Linked DNA regions of Promicromonospora sp. Populi. The main gene of each other region encodes a partner of the protein of the gene in region 3 in a complex. Links are inferred from orthologs where the notes say so. Each region holds a gene or a part of one and is shown on either strand. Other genes may lie near its edges.

Region 1 (2,923 bases), 650 kb from region 3 along the record:
CTGGTCGCCCCCGCCGACGTCGACGCACTCGCGACGGCCGGCTACCAGATCCTGGACCGTGAGCCCTTCAACATCCTGTACCTGGGCATGAACCAGGCGCAGGCGCCGCTGGACGACCCGCTGGTGCGCCAGGCGATCGCCCACGCGATCGACAAGGAGGCGCTGGTCCAGGCCGCGCTCCCCGAGGGCACCGAGGTCGCCACGCAGTTCGTCCCGTCGATCGTGTCGGGCTACAGCGAGGACGTCGCCACGTACGAGTACGACCAGGACCTCGCGCGTGAGCTCCTGGCCGAGGCCGGGCAGGAGAACCTCGAGCTCGAGTTCAACTACCCGACCGACGTCTCGCGGCCGTACATGCCGGACGCGGCGGCGATCTACGAGGCCATCTCGGCCGACCTGGAGGAGGTCGGCATCACGGTGACGGCAACGCCGGAGCCGTGGAGCCCCACCTACCTCGACACCATCCAGGGCAGCGCGAACCACGGGCTGCACCTGCTGGGCTGGACGGGTGACTACAACGACACCTACAACTTCATCGGCACGTTCTTCGGCGCCGAGTCGTCCGAGTGGGGCTTCAACGACCCGGACCTCTTCCAGAGCCTGAGCGACGCCCGCTACGCGCCGGTCGCCGACCAGGAGGCGCTGTACCAGGCTGCGAACGAGGCAGTGATGGACTTCCTGCCGGGTGTGCCGCTGGCCAGCCCCGTGCCGTCGCTCGCGTTCACCGAGCAGGTCCAGGGTTACCCGGTCTCGCCGGTGCAGGACGAGGTCTACAACGTCATCACGTTCACCGAGTAGGAGAACGAAGATGACATACCTAGGGTGCATCACGCCTTAGGGTGAACTGCTCAGGTCGGGGCGCGGCGCCTGCCGCGCCCCGACCGTTGTCCGTCACATCAAGAACTTTACGAGGATAGGTATGCTCCGCCTCATCGTGCAGCGGTTGCTGCTCTTGATACCGCTGCTGCTAGGGCTGTCGGTGCTGTTGTTCGCATGGGTCCGGGCCTTGCCCGGCGGCCCCGCCACTGCCCTGCTGGGCGAGCGCGCCACACCCGAGGCCGTCGCCAGGATCAACACCCTGTACGGGTTCGACCAGCCGTTGCACATCCAGTACTTCAGGTACCTGGGCCGCCTGCTGACCGGAGACTTCGGTGTCTCCACGCGGACCGGACGCCCGGTGCTGGACGAGTTCATGACGCGGTTCCCCGCGACGATCGAGCTGACCGTGGTGGCGCTGATCATCGCGATCGGCATCGGCATCCCGCTGGGTTACATCGCGGCCCGTCGCGCCGGCTCGTTCATCGACCACTCGTCGGTGGTCGTGTCGCTGATCGGCGTGACCGTGCCGGTGTTCTTCCTCGCGTTCATCCTGAAGTACGTGTTCGCCGTGGAGCTGGGCTGGTTCCCCTCCACCGGGCGCCTGGATCCAACGATGGTCGCCACCCATCCGACAAACTTCTACGTCCTGGACGGCCTGCTCACCGGTGAGTGGGACGCGGCCTGGGACGCACTGGTGCACCTGATCCTGCCCGGCATCGCGCTCGGCACCATCCCGCTCGCGATCGTGGCGCGCATGACGCGCGCCGCCGTGTCCGAGGTGCAGAACGCGGACTACGTCCGCACCGCCCGCGCCAAGGGCATCAAGGCGGCCCGGCTGCGCGGTGAGCACATCCTGCGCAACTCGATGCTCCCGGTGCTGACGACTATCGGCCTGCAGGTGGGCCTGCTGCTCTCAGGAGCGGTGCTCACCGAGACCGTGTTCGCGTTCGCCGGCATCGGCTCGTTCCTCGCCGAGGCCGTGTTCAACGCCGACTACCCGGTGATGCAGGGCTTCGTCCTGATGATCGCGATCGTGTACGCCCTCGTGAACCTGCTCGTCGACGTCTCGTACGGGCTGATCGACCCCCGGCTGAGGAGGCAGCAATGAGCGCAGGAGAGCTTCCCGTGACCGGAGGCGCGGCCGCCGAGCCGCTCCACACCAGCATCCACGGTGACGGCCCGGACGGACCCGACCGTGCCGGTGAGGGCGTCTGGGCGCGAGCCTGGCGCACGCTGCGCAAGAACCCCGTGGCGATCGCCGGGTTCGTCATCGTCGCGGCCTTCGTCCTGGTGGCGCTGCTCGCGCCGCTGCTCGCCCCGTACGGCCCCAGCGAGCTGCCGGGCCGCGCCGACGTGCGCCCGACGATGATCCCCGGACCGTCGTCCGACTACCTGCTCGGCCTGGACCGCTACGGCGGCGACGTGCTGAGCAAGCTGATCTGGGGTGCGCGGGCCTCGCTCCTGGTCGGTGTCCTGTCCACGCTGTTCGGCCTCGCCGGCGGTATGGCGCTGGGCCTGCTCGCGGGCTGGTTCGGCAAGTGGGTCGACTTCGCCGCGATGCGCCTCGTGGATCTCATGCTGTCCGTGCCGTCGCTGCTCCTGGCCGTGTCGATCGCCGCGATCGCGGGCCAGTCGTCGATGTCGGTGATCATCGCCATCGGTGTGGTGCAGATCCCGATCTTCGCCCGGCTGCTGCGCGGCTCGATGCTCGCGCAGCGCGGCCAGGACTACGTGCTGGCCGCGTCAGCGCTGGGCCTGAGCCGGCGCTCGGTGACGATGAGCCACGTGCTGCCCAACAGCGTCGGCCCCGTCATCGTGCAGGCCACGCTGACCCTGGCGACTGCCGTCATCGAGGCCGCCGCGCTCTCCTTCCTGGGCCTGGGCGGCGGCGAGCCGTCCACGGCCGAGTGGGGTCGCATGCTGACGGCCGCGCAGCAGGAGCTGGCGGTCGCACCGCGGCTCGCGATCCTGCCCGGTATCTGCATCGCCGTGACGGCCCTCGGCTTCACCCTCGTGGGCGAGAGCCTGCGCGAGGCCCTCGACCCCCGGAACAGGACCCGACGATGAGCGACACCCCTGACAAGAAGACTCCCGACGACGTCGT
Region 2 (2,906 bases), 650 kb from region 3 along the record:
AGGCCGTCCAGGACGTAGAAGTTTGTCGGATGGGTGGCGACCATCGTTGGATCCAGGCGCCCGGTGGAGGGGAACCAGCCCAGCTCCACGGCGAACACGTACTTCAGGATGAACGCGAGGAAGAACACCGGCACGGTCACGCCGATCAGCGACACGACCACCGACGAGTGGTCGATGAACGAGCCGGCGCGACGGGCCGCGATGTAACCCAGCGGGATGCCGATGCCGATCGCGATGATCAGCGCCACCACGGTCAGCTCGATCGTCGCGGGGAACCGCGTCATGAACTCGTCCAGCACCGGGCGTCCGGTCCGCGTGGAGACACCGAAGTCTCCGGTCAGCAGGCGGCCCAGGTACCTGAAGTACTGGATGTGCAACGGCTGGTCGAACCCGTACAGGGTGTTGATCCTGGCGACGGCCTCGGGTGTGGCGCGCTCGCCCAGCAGGGCAGTGGCGGGGCCGCCGGGCAAGGCCCGGACCCATGCGAACAACAGCACCGACAGCCCTAGCAGCAGCGGTATCAAGAGCAGCAACCGCTGCACGATGAGGCGGAGCATACCTATCCTCGTAAAGTTCTTGATGTGACGGACAACGGTCGGGGCGCGGCAGGCGCCGCGCCCCGACCTGAGCAGTTCACCCTAAGGCGTGATGCACCCTAGGTATGTCATCTTCGTTCTCCTACTCGGTGAACGTGATGACGTTGTAGACCTCGTCCTGCACCGGCGAGACCGGGTAACCCTGGACCTGCTCGGTGAACGCGAGCGACGGCACGGGGCTGGCCAGCGGCACACCCGGCAGGAAGTCCATCACTGCCTCGTTCGCAGCCTGGTACAGCGCCTCCTGGTCGGCGACCGGCGCGTAGCGGGCGTCGCTCAGGCTCTGGAAGAGGTCCGGGTCGTTGAAGCCCCACTCGGACGACTCGGCGCCGAAGAACGTGCCGATGAAGTTGTAGGTGTCGTTGTAGTCACCCGTCCAGCCCAGCAGGTGCAGCCCGTGGTTCGCGCTGCCCTGGATGGTGTCGAGGTAGGTGGGGCTCCACGGCTCCGGCGTTGCCGTCACCGTGATGCCGACCTCCTCCAGGTCGGCCGAGATGGCCTCGTAGATCGCCGCCGCGTCCGGCATGTACGGCCGCGAGACGTCGGTCGGGTAGTTGAACTCGAGCTCGAGGTTCTCCTGCCCGGCCTCGGCCAGGAGCTCACGCGCGAGGTCCTGGTCGTACTCGTACGTGGCGACGTCCTCGCTGTAGCCCGACACGATCGACGGGACGAACTGCGTGGCGACCTCGGTGCCCTCGGGGAGCGCGGCCTGGACCAGCGCCTCCTTGTCGATCGCGTGGGCGATCGCCTGGCGCACCAGCGGGTCGTCCAGCGGCGCCTGCGCCTGGTTCATGCCCAGGTACAGGATGTTGAAGGGCTCACGGTCCAGGATCTGGTAGCCGGCCGTCGCGAGTGCGTCGACGTCGGCGGGGGCGACCAGGTCGTAACCGTCGATGTCGCCGGCCTCGAGCGCCTGGCGGCGCGCGGTGGGCTCGGCGATCACCGTGAAGACGATCTCCTGGACGTCGCCGAACTCGCCCCAGTAGTCGTCGTACGCGCTGAGGTTGATCGACTCGCCGGTGTTCCACGACTCGAACGTGTACGGGCCGGTCCCGACCGGGTGCCCCATGGCGTACTCGGAGAGCTCGGGCGCGTCCTCGGCGCCACCGATCTCGTCAGCGCCGAACTCCTCCAGCGCCGTGGGCGACTGGATCGAGAACGACGGCAGCGAGAGCGCCGGCACGAGCTCGGGCAGCGGGCTCCGCAGCGTCACGACGGCCGTTGCGGCGTCGGAGGCCGCGCAGGACTCGTACTTGCCGTTCTCGCCCTGACCACCGAACACGTGCGTGTAGTAGTACGACAGCGACTCCGACGCGGCCAGGCCGGTCCAGCTGGCCCAGCGGTCGAAGTTGAAGCACACGGCCTCGGCGTCGAAGGGCGTGTCGTCGTGGAACGTGACGCCCTCCTTGAGGTGGAAGGTGTACTCCAGGCCGTCCTCGCTGATGTCCCAGCTCTCCGCGAGCAGCGGAGCGGGGTCGGCGGTGCCGGGCTCGACACCGACGAGGCCCTCGAAGATCTGGCGTGCGACCCGGAACGACTCGCCGTCACTGGCGAACGCCGGGTCGAGCGAGCCGGGGTCGGCGGAGGCGGCGAACACGAACGTGGTCTTGGCGTCCCCCCCACTACCCTCGGGGTCCCGCTCGCTCGCGACACAACCACTCAGCGCTACTGCGAGCGCGGTCACCAAGGTGACGCCGCCCGCGAGGCGCGTAGCGCGTCGACGCATGGCACTCTCCTTCCTCGGGCGCACCGGCGGGTCCCGGGTTCGGGCACGACGGCGCGCAGACGTTTGGGCTGACCTTAGGAGCCCTTTCGTTGCTTCCGTATTTCGCTCCTCCACTCGCAATCCAATCGTGACCCTTTCGTTACCGCCAGGACTGTGGTAAGTGGCGGGTAGTTCACCCAGCCGTGCGGGCGTGGATGATGGCTCCGTGAGCAACGACGAGCCCGTGTCCTTCGGCTACCGCGACCTGCCGGACGACGGCGGCGCGGCCCGCAGCTGGTGGGACGCCAACGCCGGCGAGTACCTCGACGAGCATCGGGACTTCCTCGGCGACGCCGGGTTCCGCTGGGGCCCGGAGGGGCTCACCGAGGCGGAGGCGGGCCTGCTGGGCGACGTCGCCGGGCGGGACGTCCTGGAGGTCGGGGCCGGAGCCGCGCACTGCTCGCGCTGGCTGGTCTCCCGCGGCGCCCGAGCGGTCGCCACCGACTACTCGGCGGGCATGCTGGCGGGCGCCACTCGCCTCGACGGCGCCACCGGCGTCGTCGTACCCCTGGTCCAGGCGGATGCGCGGGCGCTGCCGTTCGCGG
Region 3 (7,828 bases):
TTCGACGTTCGGTGGTGTTCATACTTCATCCGACAACACGTCAGCGGGAAACGTGACAGTCGGGCGCTGTGATCATCTGCATTGTGAATTGAGTCATCGCGCGGTGTCATGACATCCCGTCATGACACCGCGTGACTACCCAGCGTGACGGTCCAGCCTCAGCAGTGGATCTTGGCGAGCTCCGTGAACACCGCACGGTTGAGGTGGAACGCGTGGTGCGTCTCCGCGACGGTGGTGGACACCTCGTCCTGGTCCAGGTCGAGCTGATCGAGCTCGTTGCGGTACGCGTCCTTGAACACCTTGACCTTCGGGATGTCGGGGAACGTGTAGAAGGCCAGCCCGTCCTCGTCCAGGCCGTAGTGCTGCTTCATCATGCGCTTGACGATCTGGCCGCCCGACAGGTCGCCGAGGTAACGCGTGTACGAGTGCGCCGCGTAGTGCGGCAGGCTGCCGCCGATCTCACGCATGCGGTCCGCGTACAGGTGCGTCGCGGGCAGGATCCGGATCTCCTCGCGCCATGCGGGTCCGTACAGGAAGGCCAGGTCGCGCTCGATGGCTGGGACACGCGTGAGCTCGTTGAAGACGAGCCCGGCGCCACGCTCGTCGTCGCGAACGGCAGCGCTCGCCTCTTCGAGCGCCTCGTAGACCACGAGGAGCTGAGCCGAGAGGTCGGCGTAGGCGGCCCTGGTCAGCGCGCCGGCCATCAGCTCCTCGATGAACTGTTCGGAGTTGGCGGCGTTGTGCTCGTCGCGCGTGCTCTGACGCAGCAGGGCGGACAGTGGGACGGGGACGTCGTGCTCGACGGGCAGGCTCACTCAGGTCTCCTCCGACGCGGCGCTGAACATGCTGACAAAGTGTCAGCACGTCGCGATCATAGCAACGAAAGTAAGGCCAACCTAACCTCGTGTCGAGGGTCTGGGGTAGGTTCGCGCACCGCGAAACCGGCGGGTCAGTCGGGAGGCCGCGCGAAATCGCCAGGTCACATAGGCGGCAAGTTCGGAACCGGCCCGAAACGACACCCAAGGACGGGTGAAACACGGCGCTGTTTGACTCCAGCAGGTCGTCGCGGCCATCTGCTGTCGCGGCAGCGAAGGAGTGAGGTTTCCTTGGGAGCGTTGCTGCAGGTCAGAGGAATAAAGGCCGAGTTCGGATCGGACGCCGGCGCTGTCGTAGCGGTCGACGAGGTGAGCTTCGACCTGAACCGCGGCGAGACCATCTGCCTCGTCGGGGAGTCTGGCAGCGGCAAGTCGGTCACCGCGCTGTCGATCATGGGCCTCCTCCCGCGAAATGGCCGCGTGTCCGACGGCGAGATCGTCTTCGAGGGTCACAACCTCCTCGACCTGACCGAGCCGGAGCTGCGCCAGCGACGTGGCAACTCGCTCGCCATGATCTTCCAGGAGCCGATGACGTCGCTGAACCCGGTGCTGACCATCGGCGACCAGCTGACCGAGACCCTGCTGCTGCACCTCGGGATCTCCCGCCGGGAGGCCGCGGAGCGCGCCGTCGAGCTGCTGGAGCTGGTGGGTGTGCCGCGCGCGGGGCAGATCGTCAAGGACTTCCCGCACCGGCTGTCGGGCGGCATGCGCCAGCGCGTCATGATCGCCATGGCGCTGAGCTGCTCGCCCGTGCTCCTGGTGGCCGACGAGCCCACCACCGCCCTGGACGTCACTATCCAGGCCCAGATCCTGACGCTGATGAAGAAGCTGGCCGAGGCCTCGCAGACCGCGACGATCCTCATCACGCACGACCTCGGTGTCGTCGCGGAGATGGCGGACAAGGTGGCAGTGATGTACGCGGGCCAGGTCGTGGAGGAGGCCGACGTCTTCGAGCTCTTCGACCACCCCAGGCACCCGTACACGGTCGGCCTGATGAAGTCGATCCCGCATCTCGGCGCCGACGACGACGTTCGGCTCGAATCGATCCCAGGCTCCGTGCCGTCGCCGTCGAACATGCCGAGCGGCTGCCGGTTCCAGGACCGCTGCCCGTCGGTGATGGACCGGTGCCGTGCGGAACGGCCCGAGCTGCTGGAGACGAGCGCGCAGCGAAAGCACCTGGTCCGGTGCTTCCTCTACGCGGACGAGCACGCGGCGGTTAGCGGTACGACGACGGCGGTGACCCCGTGACCGTCACTGACCTGACCAGCCGCAAGGCGCGCGAGCGGGCCGGGGTGCCCGACGGGCAGCCACTCCTGAGCGTGCAGGACCTCAAGCTGCACTACCCGATCCGGGGCGGCGTCGTCTCCCGGCAGACCGGCGCGGTGCGCGCCGTCGACGGCGTCAGCTTCGACGTGTTTCCCGGCGAGACCCTCGGCATCGTCGGGGAGTCCGGCTGCGGCAAGTCCACCACTGGCCGGGCGATCATCCGGCTCGAGAACCCGACAGCGGGCGCCGTCGTCTTCGGCGGCCGCGACCTGGCGGGCCTGAACACCCGCGAGCTCCGGCGCGCGCGCCTCGACCTGCAGATGGTGTTCCAGGATCCGTACTCCTCACTCAACCCGCAGAAGCGGATCGGCGACGTCCTCGCCGAGCCGCTCGTCGCCCATGGCCGAGCCTCGCGCAAGGAGGCGGGCAGGCGCGTCACGGAGATGCTCGAGCGAGTGGGCCTGTCGGCCCAGTTCAAGGGCCGGTACCCCCACGAGCTGTCCGGCGGCCAGCGGCAGCGGGTCGGCATCGCCCGGGCGCTCATGCTCGACCCGACCCTGCTGGTCCTTGACGAACCCGTCTCCGCGCTCGACGTCTCCATCCAGGCCCAGGTGCTCAACCTCCTGCGGGACCTGCAGGCGGAGCTCGGCCTCACCTACGTCTTCATCTCCCACGGCCTGGGCGCCGTGCGCTACATCAGCGACCGGATAGTCGTGATGTACCTGGGCAAGGTCATGGAGGTCGCGACGACGGCGGAGCTGTTCGCCGGCCCGCGCCACCCGTACACGGAGATCCTGCTGGAGGCCTACCCGGCGCCCAACCCGCACCTGCGGGACAAGCCGCGCACCGTCGTCGAGGGCGACGTGCCGAATGCGGCCGCGCCGCCGTCGGGCTGCGTCTTCCACACGCGGTGCCCGTTCGCGCAGGAGAAGTGCCGGACCGAAGAACCCCGGCTCGGGGGCGGCGGGCAGACGGGCGGGCACGCCTTCGCGTGCCACTTCCCGCTCGACGTCGCCCGGGAGGGCGCGTGACCACCTACATCATCCGGCGGATCCTGATCTCGATCCCGGTCCTGCTGGGCGTCACGATCCTCGACTTCTTCATCATCCAGCTCGCGCCCGGCAGCCCGGCCGACCTCTACCTCGCTGCCGACGCCTCACCCGACTACGTCGAACGTGTCGAGGCCTCGCTGGGCCTGGACCAACCGATCATGGTCCAGTACGTCAACTGGCTCGGCCAGCTCCTGCGCGGCGACCTCGGCCTTTCCTACGTCTCCCGCACCCCGGTCGCCGAGGTCATCGGAGAGCGGATCTACCCGACCGTCCTCCTGATGGGCGCGGCCATGGTGGTGGCCTACGCGGCGGCCATCCCGCTGGGCATCCTCGCCGCCAAGCGCAAGGGCACCTGGGCCGACTACACGGTGGTCGGCGGCGCGTTCTTCGGCGTCTCCGTGCCGAACTTCTTCCTCGGCCTCGGCCTGATCTACATCTTCTCCCTGCAGCTCGGCTGGCTGCCCACCGGGAACATGGCCACGATCGGCGGCGACACCGGGCTGTGGGACAGCCTGCTCCACCTGATCCTGCCGGTCACGGTCCTGGCGACGGCGATCGCCGGGAACATGGTCCGCTACGTGCGGTCCTCGATGGTCGACGCCTTCTCCGAGGACTACATCCGCACCGCGCACGCCAAAGGGCTCGCACCCGGCGTCGTCACCCGCAAACATGCCCTCCGCAACGCGCTGATCCCACTCGTCACCGTGCTCACCATCGACCTCGGCGGCCTGCTGGGCGGCGCGATCGTCACCGAGCAGATCTTCCAGTGGCCCGGCCTGGGGATGCTCACCATCCAGGCCATCTCGTCCCGTGACTACTCCGTGCTGATGGGCATCAACCTCATCGCGGCGCTCGCGGTCTTCGCGGCGAACCTCCTCGCCGACATCTTCTACGCCGTCGTCGACCCGCGGATCGAGTACACATGAGCGACCCCACGACCCTGACGAGCCCGTCGGCCCAGACGGCGGCCGCCCGCGCCGTCGTCGCGAGCCTCGGGAAGGAGGAGTCCTACCTGCGGACCGTGGTCCGCAGGTTCTTCCACCACCGCCTGGCCGGCGTCGGGCTGTTCGTCTTCGTGGTGATGATCCTCGTCGCGATCCTCGCCCCGCTGCTCGCGCCGCACGACCCGAACCAGATCTTCGACCAGTTCCAGGCCGCGCCGTCGTCTGCCCACCTGCTCGGGACCGACCCCGTGGGGCGCGACGTGCTCAGCCGGCTGATCTACGGCACGCGCGTATCGATCACGGTGAGCGTCGGCGCGGTCACGGTGTACGTGGTCATCGGCGTCTGCCTCGGCCTGGCGGCCGGGTACTACGGCAAGGTGGTCGACGCCGTGCTGATGCGCGTCGCCGACGTCTTCATGTCGTTCCCGTACTTCATGGTCATCCTGATCCTGGTGGCCGTCATCGGCCCGAGCCTGACGAACATCACGCTCGCGATCGGCCTCCTCGGCTGGCCGATGATCTCGCGCCTGGTGCGCGGCTCGGTGCTGTCGATCAAGAACCAGGACTACGTCAAGGCGGGCATCTCGCTCGGCTACAGCACGCCGAAGATCCTGTTCCAGCACATCCTCCCGAACGCGCTCTCGCCGATCATCGTCAACGCCACGTTCGGGATCGCGAACGCGATCATCCTCGAGTCCGGCCTGAGCTTCCTCGGCCTGGGCGTGCGCCCGCCCGCCGCGTCCTGGGGAAACATGCTCAGCGACGCCCAGTCGATCACCGTGACGACCAGCCAGCCGTGGCTGTGGCTACCGCCCGGCATCGCGATCTTCGTGACCGTGCTCGCCATCAACTTCGTCGGGGACGGCCTACGGGACGCGCTGGAGTCGCGCGAGACCAAGGCCCATCGTTAGGGACACCCGAGCACACCCGAGCACACCCGTGCTCATCGAGACTGAGGGAGACAACCGTGGGCTTCGTCGACGACGCCGCACTCATCCATGACGACCTGGTCGCCCTGCGGCGGCGGATCCACCAGCACCCCGAGCTCGGCCTGCACCTGCCGCTCACGCAGGCCGCGGTCCTCGAGGCGCTGGACGGCCTGCCGCTGGAGATCACCACCGGCAAGGGCCTCAGCTCCGTCGTCGCCGTGCTCCGCGGGGACCTCCCGGTGCCGGCAGGGCAGGTGCGGACCGTGCTGCTGCGTGGCGACATGGACGGCCTGCCCATCGTGGAGGACTCGGGGGAGCCGTTCGCCTCGACCACCGGCACCATGCACGCGTGCGGTCACGACCTGCACGTCGCCGGCCTCGTCGGCGCCGCGCGGCTGCTGAGTGCCCGGAAGGCCGAGCTCGCGGGCAACGTCGTCTTCATGTTCCAGCCCGCCGAGGAGGGTCCGGGCGGTGCGCTGCCCATGATCGAGGAGGGTCTCCTGGACGCGGCCGGCACGCCCGTCGACGCCGCGTTCGGCATCCACGTCTCCGGCCTGGAGGACAAGGGCCTCTTCCACACCAAGCCCGGCACCTCCATGGCCGGCGCGAACGTCCTGCGCGTGACCATCCACGGCAAGGGCGGCCACGGCTCGTCCCCGTGGAAGTCGGTCGACCCCATACCGGTCGCGGCCGAGATCGTTGGCGCGTTCCAGTCCTACGTGACACGCCGGCACAGCGTGTTCGACCCGATTGTCATCACCGTCGGCCAGCTGCACGCGGGTACCGCGTTCAACATCATCCCGTCCACCGCCGAGATCGCGGCGTCCGTCCGCACCCTCTCGCGCGAGTCGTTCGAACAGGTATCGGTCGAGCTCCCGGCGCTGGTCCACAACATCGCCGCCGCGCACGGCTGCACCGCCGACGCCGACTTCCAGCAGCTCTACCCGGTGACCGTCAACGACCCGGAGATGTGGGACCACGCCAAGGACGTGCTCGCCGGCCTGTACGGCGCGGACCGGGTGGCCGAACGGCCCGACCCGATCATGGGCTCCGAGGACTTCTCCTACGTGCTCGAACGCGTCCCGGGCTGCTTCATCCACCTGGGCGCCCGCCCGGACGACGTCGCGGAAGAAGGCGCGCCGTCGAACCACTCGGCCAAGGTCCGGTTCGACGACTCCGTGCTCGGCGAGCAGGCGGCGGCGCTCGCGGAGCTCGCCGTATCGACCCTGGCAAATCCAGCACGATGAAAGAAGGAACGACGTGACACGTTCGACGATCCGGACCAGGCCCGTGCTCAGGCCCGTGCTCGCCCCTGTGCTCGCCTCTGTGCTCGCCTCCATGACAGCGCTCGCGCTGGCCGCCTGCGGCGGCGGCTTCTCCTCGGAGCAGGCGGACGACGGCGGTGGCTCGACCGACGGCGGGGCCGACGGCGAGACGCTCATCATCGGGAACATCAACCCGGTGGCGAGCTTCAACCCCATCAACCAGACGGACGTCGGCGGCCAGTGGGCCAACGAGTTCGTCCTCGACTCCCTGCTCGACCAGCCCGAGCTGCTCGAGTTCACGCCCGAGCTGGCTACGTCGTTCGAGACCGAGGACAACCAGACCTACACGGTGACCCTCAACCCGGATGCGACCTGGTCCGACGGCGAGCCCGTCACGTCGGCCGACGTCGCGTTCACCCTGAACCTCATCGCCAACCCGGACTCGCTCACGGCGCTGGGCACCAGCATCTCCTCGCTCGAAGGCGTCGACCCCGTCACGGGCAAGCTGCCGGCGGGGGAGACCGAGATCCCCGGCGTGACCGTCGTCGACGAGCAGACCATCGAGCTGCGCACCGCGCAGCCCGTGGACCCGAACTACATCTACGAGATCATCGGCAGCCGGCTGCTCATCCTCCCGGCGCACCACCTGGCGGACATCCCGCCGGCGGAGTTCGGCGAGAGCGAGTTCGCCCAGCTCCCGGACGTCACGTCGGGCCCGTACACGTTTGCGAGCTACACCGACGACGTCTCCATCGAGTATGCGGCCCGCACCGACTACTACGAGGGGACGCCGGAGATTCCGAACGTGGCCGTGCGCATCATGCCCGCCGCGAACCTCGCCGGTGACCTGCAGGCGGGGGCCATCCACATGAACTCCGGCGGCGGGATCGGCAACATCCCGGTCCAGGACCTGGCCACCGTCGAGGGCCTGGACAACGTCACCACCCGGCTCGACCCGACCCTCGGTGTGCAGTTCATCGAGTTCAACACCGAGACCGTCCCGGAGGTCGAGGTGCGCGAGGCGATGGCCCACGCCATCAACCGCGAGCAGATCGTCGACCAGCTCCTGCAGGGCAACGGGGAGATCGTCGACGGCCCGTACACGAGCCAGAGCCCGTACCTGGACACCGACCTCGAGCAGATCACCTACGACCCGGACCTCGCACGCGAGCTCCTCGAGGGCACGGACTTCGACGAGGAGACCACGCTCCGTTTTGTGGTCCCGACGGGCAACGCGATCCGGGAGCAGTCCGCCGACATCATCCTGCAGAACCTCGAAGCGGTCGGTTTCACGGTCGAGCAGACGAACGTGGACTTCCCGACGCTGCTGACCATGGCGGACGACGGCGACTACGACATGCTGCTGATCGGCAACACGTTCAACATCGACCCCGACGTGACGTTCATGTACGGCTCGCAGGGCTCCAGCAACTACACGGGCTACTCGAGCGACGTCGCGGACGAGCTGCTGGCCGAGGGCAAGAGCGAGCCCGACAC

Evidence for each region. Proteins that work in one complex are often made in the same cells at the same time.
Region 1: the proteins of opp4C (region 3) and AB1046_RS06080 are in contact, whole or in part, in a cryo-EM structure (PDB 8Z1Y), measured with the Escherichia coli proteins. The link is inferred for Promicromonospora sp. Populi from one-to-one orthologs.
Region 2: the proteins of opp4C (region 3) and AB1046_RS06085 are in contact, whole or in part, in a cryo-EM structure (PDB 8Z1Y), measured with the Escherichia coli proteins. The link is inferred for Promicromonospora sp. Populi from one-to-one orthologs.

What each region holds. Positions count from the first base shown.
Region 1 is NZ_CP163528.1:1,370,872-1,373,794, reverse strand. It holds AB1046_RS06080 (ABC transporter permease), read left to right. Parts: upstream 1-919; coding sequence 920-1,927; downstream 1,928-2,923. Other genes in the region: AB1046_RS06070 (dipeptide ABC transporter ATP-binding protein), read left to right, coding at 2,883-2,923; AB1046_RS06075 (ABC transporter permease), read left to right, coding at 1,924-2,886; AB1046_RS06085 (ABC transporter substrate-binding protein), read left to right, coding at 1-798. UniProt on the Escherichia coli protein: Part of the ABC transporter DppABCDF involved in dipeptide transport. Responsible for the translocation of the substrate across the membrane.
Region 2 is NZ_CP163528.1:1,372,319-1,375,224, forward strand. It holds AB1046_RS06085 (ABC transporter substrate-binding protein), read right to left. Parts: upstream 2,323-2,906; coding sequence 679-2,322; downstream 1-678. Other genes in the region: AB1046_RS06080 (ABC transporter permease), read right to left, coding at 1-557; AB1046_RS06090 (class I SAM-dependent methyltransferase), read left to right, coding at 2,528-2,906. UniProt on the Escherichia coli protein: Part of the ABC transporter DppABCDF involved in dipeptide transport. Binds dipeptides and accepts a wide range of side chains, including small neutral, bulky hydrophobic, and positively and negatively charged groups. Tripeptides are poor substrates.
Region 3 is NZ_CP163528.1:2,023,984-2,031,811, reverse strand. What follows is about bases 3,083-6,081. They hold opp4C (oligopeptide ABC transporter permease), read left to right. Parts: upstream 3,083-4,115; coding sequence 4,116-5,048; downstream 5,049-6,081. Other genes in these bases: AB1046_RS09160 (M20 family metallopeptidase), read left to right, coding at 5,105-6,081; AB1046_RS09170 (ABC transporter permease), read left to right, coding at 3,169-4,119; AB1046_RS09175 (ABC transporter ATP-binding protein), read left to right, coding at 3,083-3,172. Outside these bases: AB1046_RS09190 (L-aspartate oxidase), read right to left, coding at 1-22; AB1046_RS09185 (heme oxygenase (biliverdin-producing)), read right to left, coding at 159-815; AB1046_RS09180 (ABC transporter ATP-binding protein), read left to right, coding at 1,107-2,123; more of AB1046_RS09175, read left to right, coding at 2,120-3,082; more of AB1046_RS09160, read left to right, coding at 6,082-6,313; AB1046_RS09155 (ABC transporter substrate-binding protein), read left to right, coding at 6,327-7,828. UniProt on the Escherichia coli protein: Part of the ABC transporter DppABCDF involved in dipeptide transport. Responsible for the translocation of the substrate across the membrane.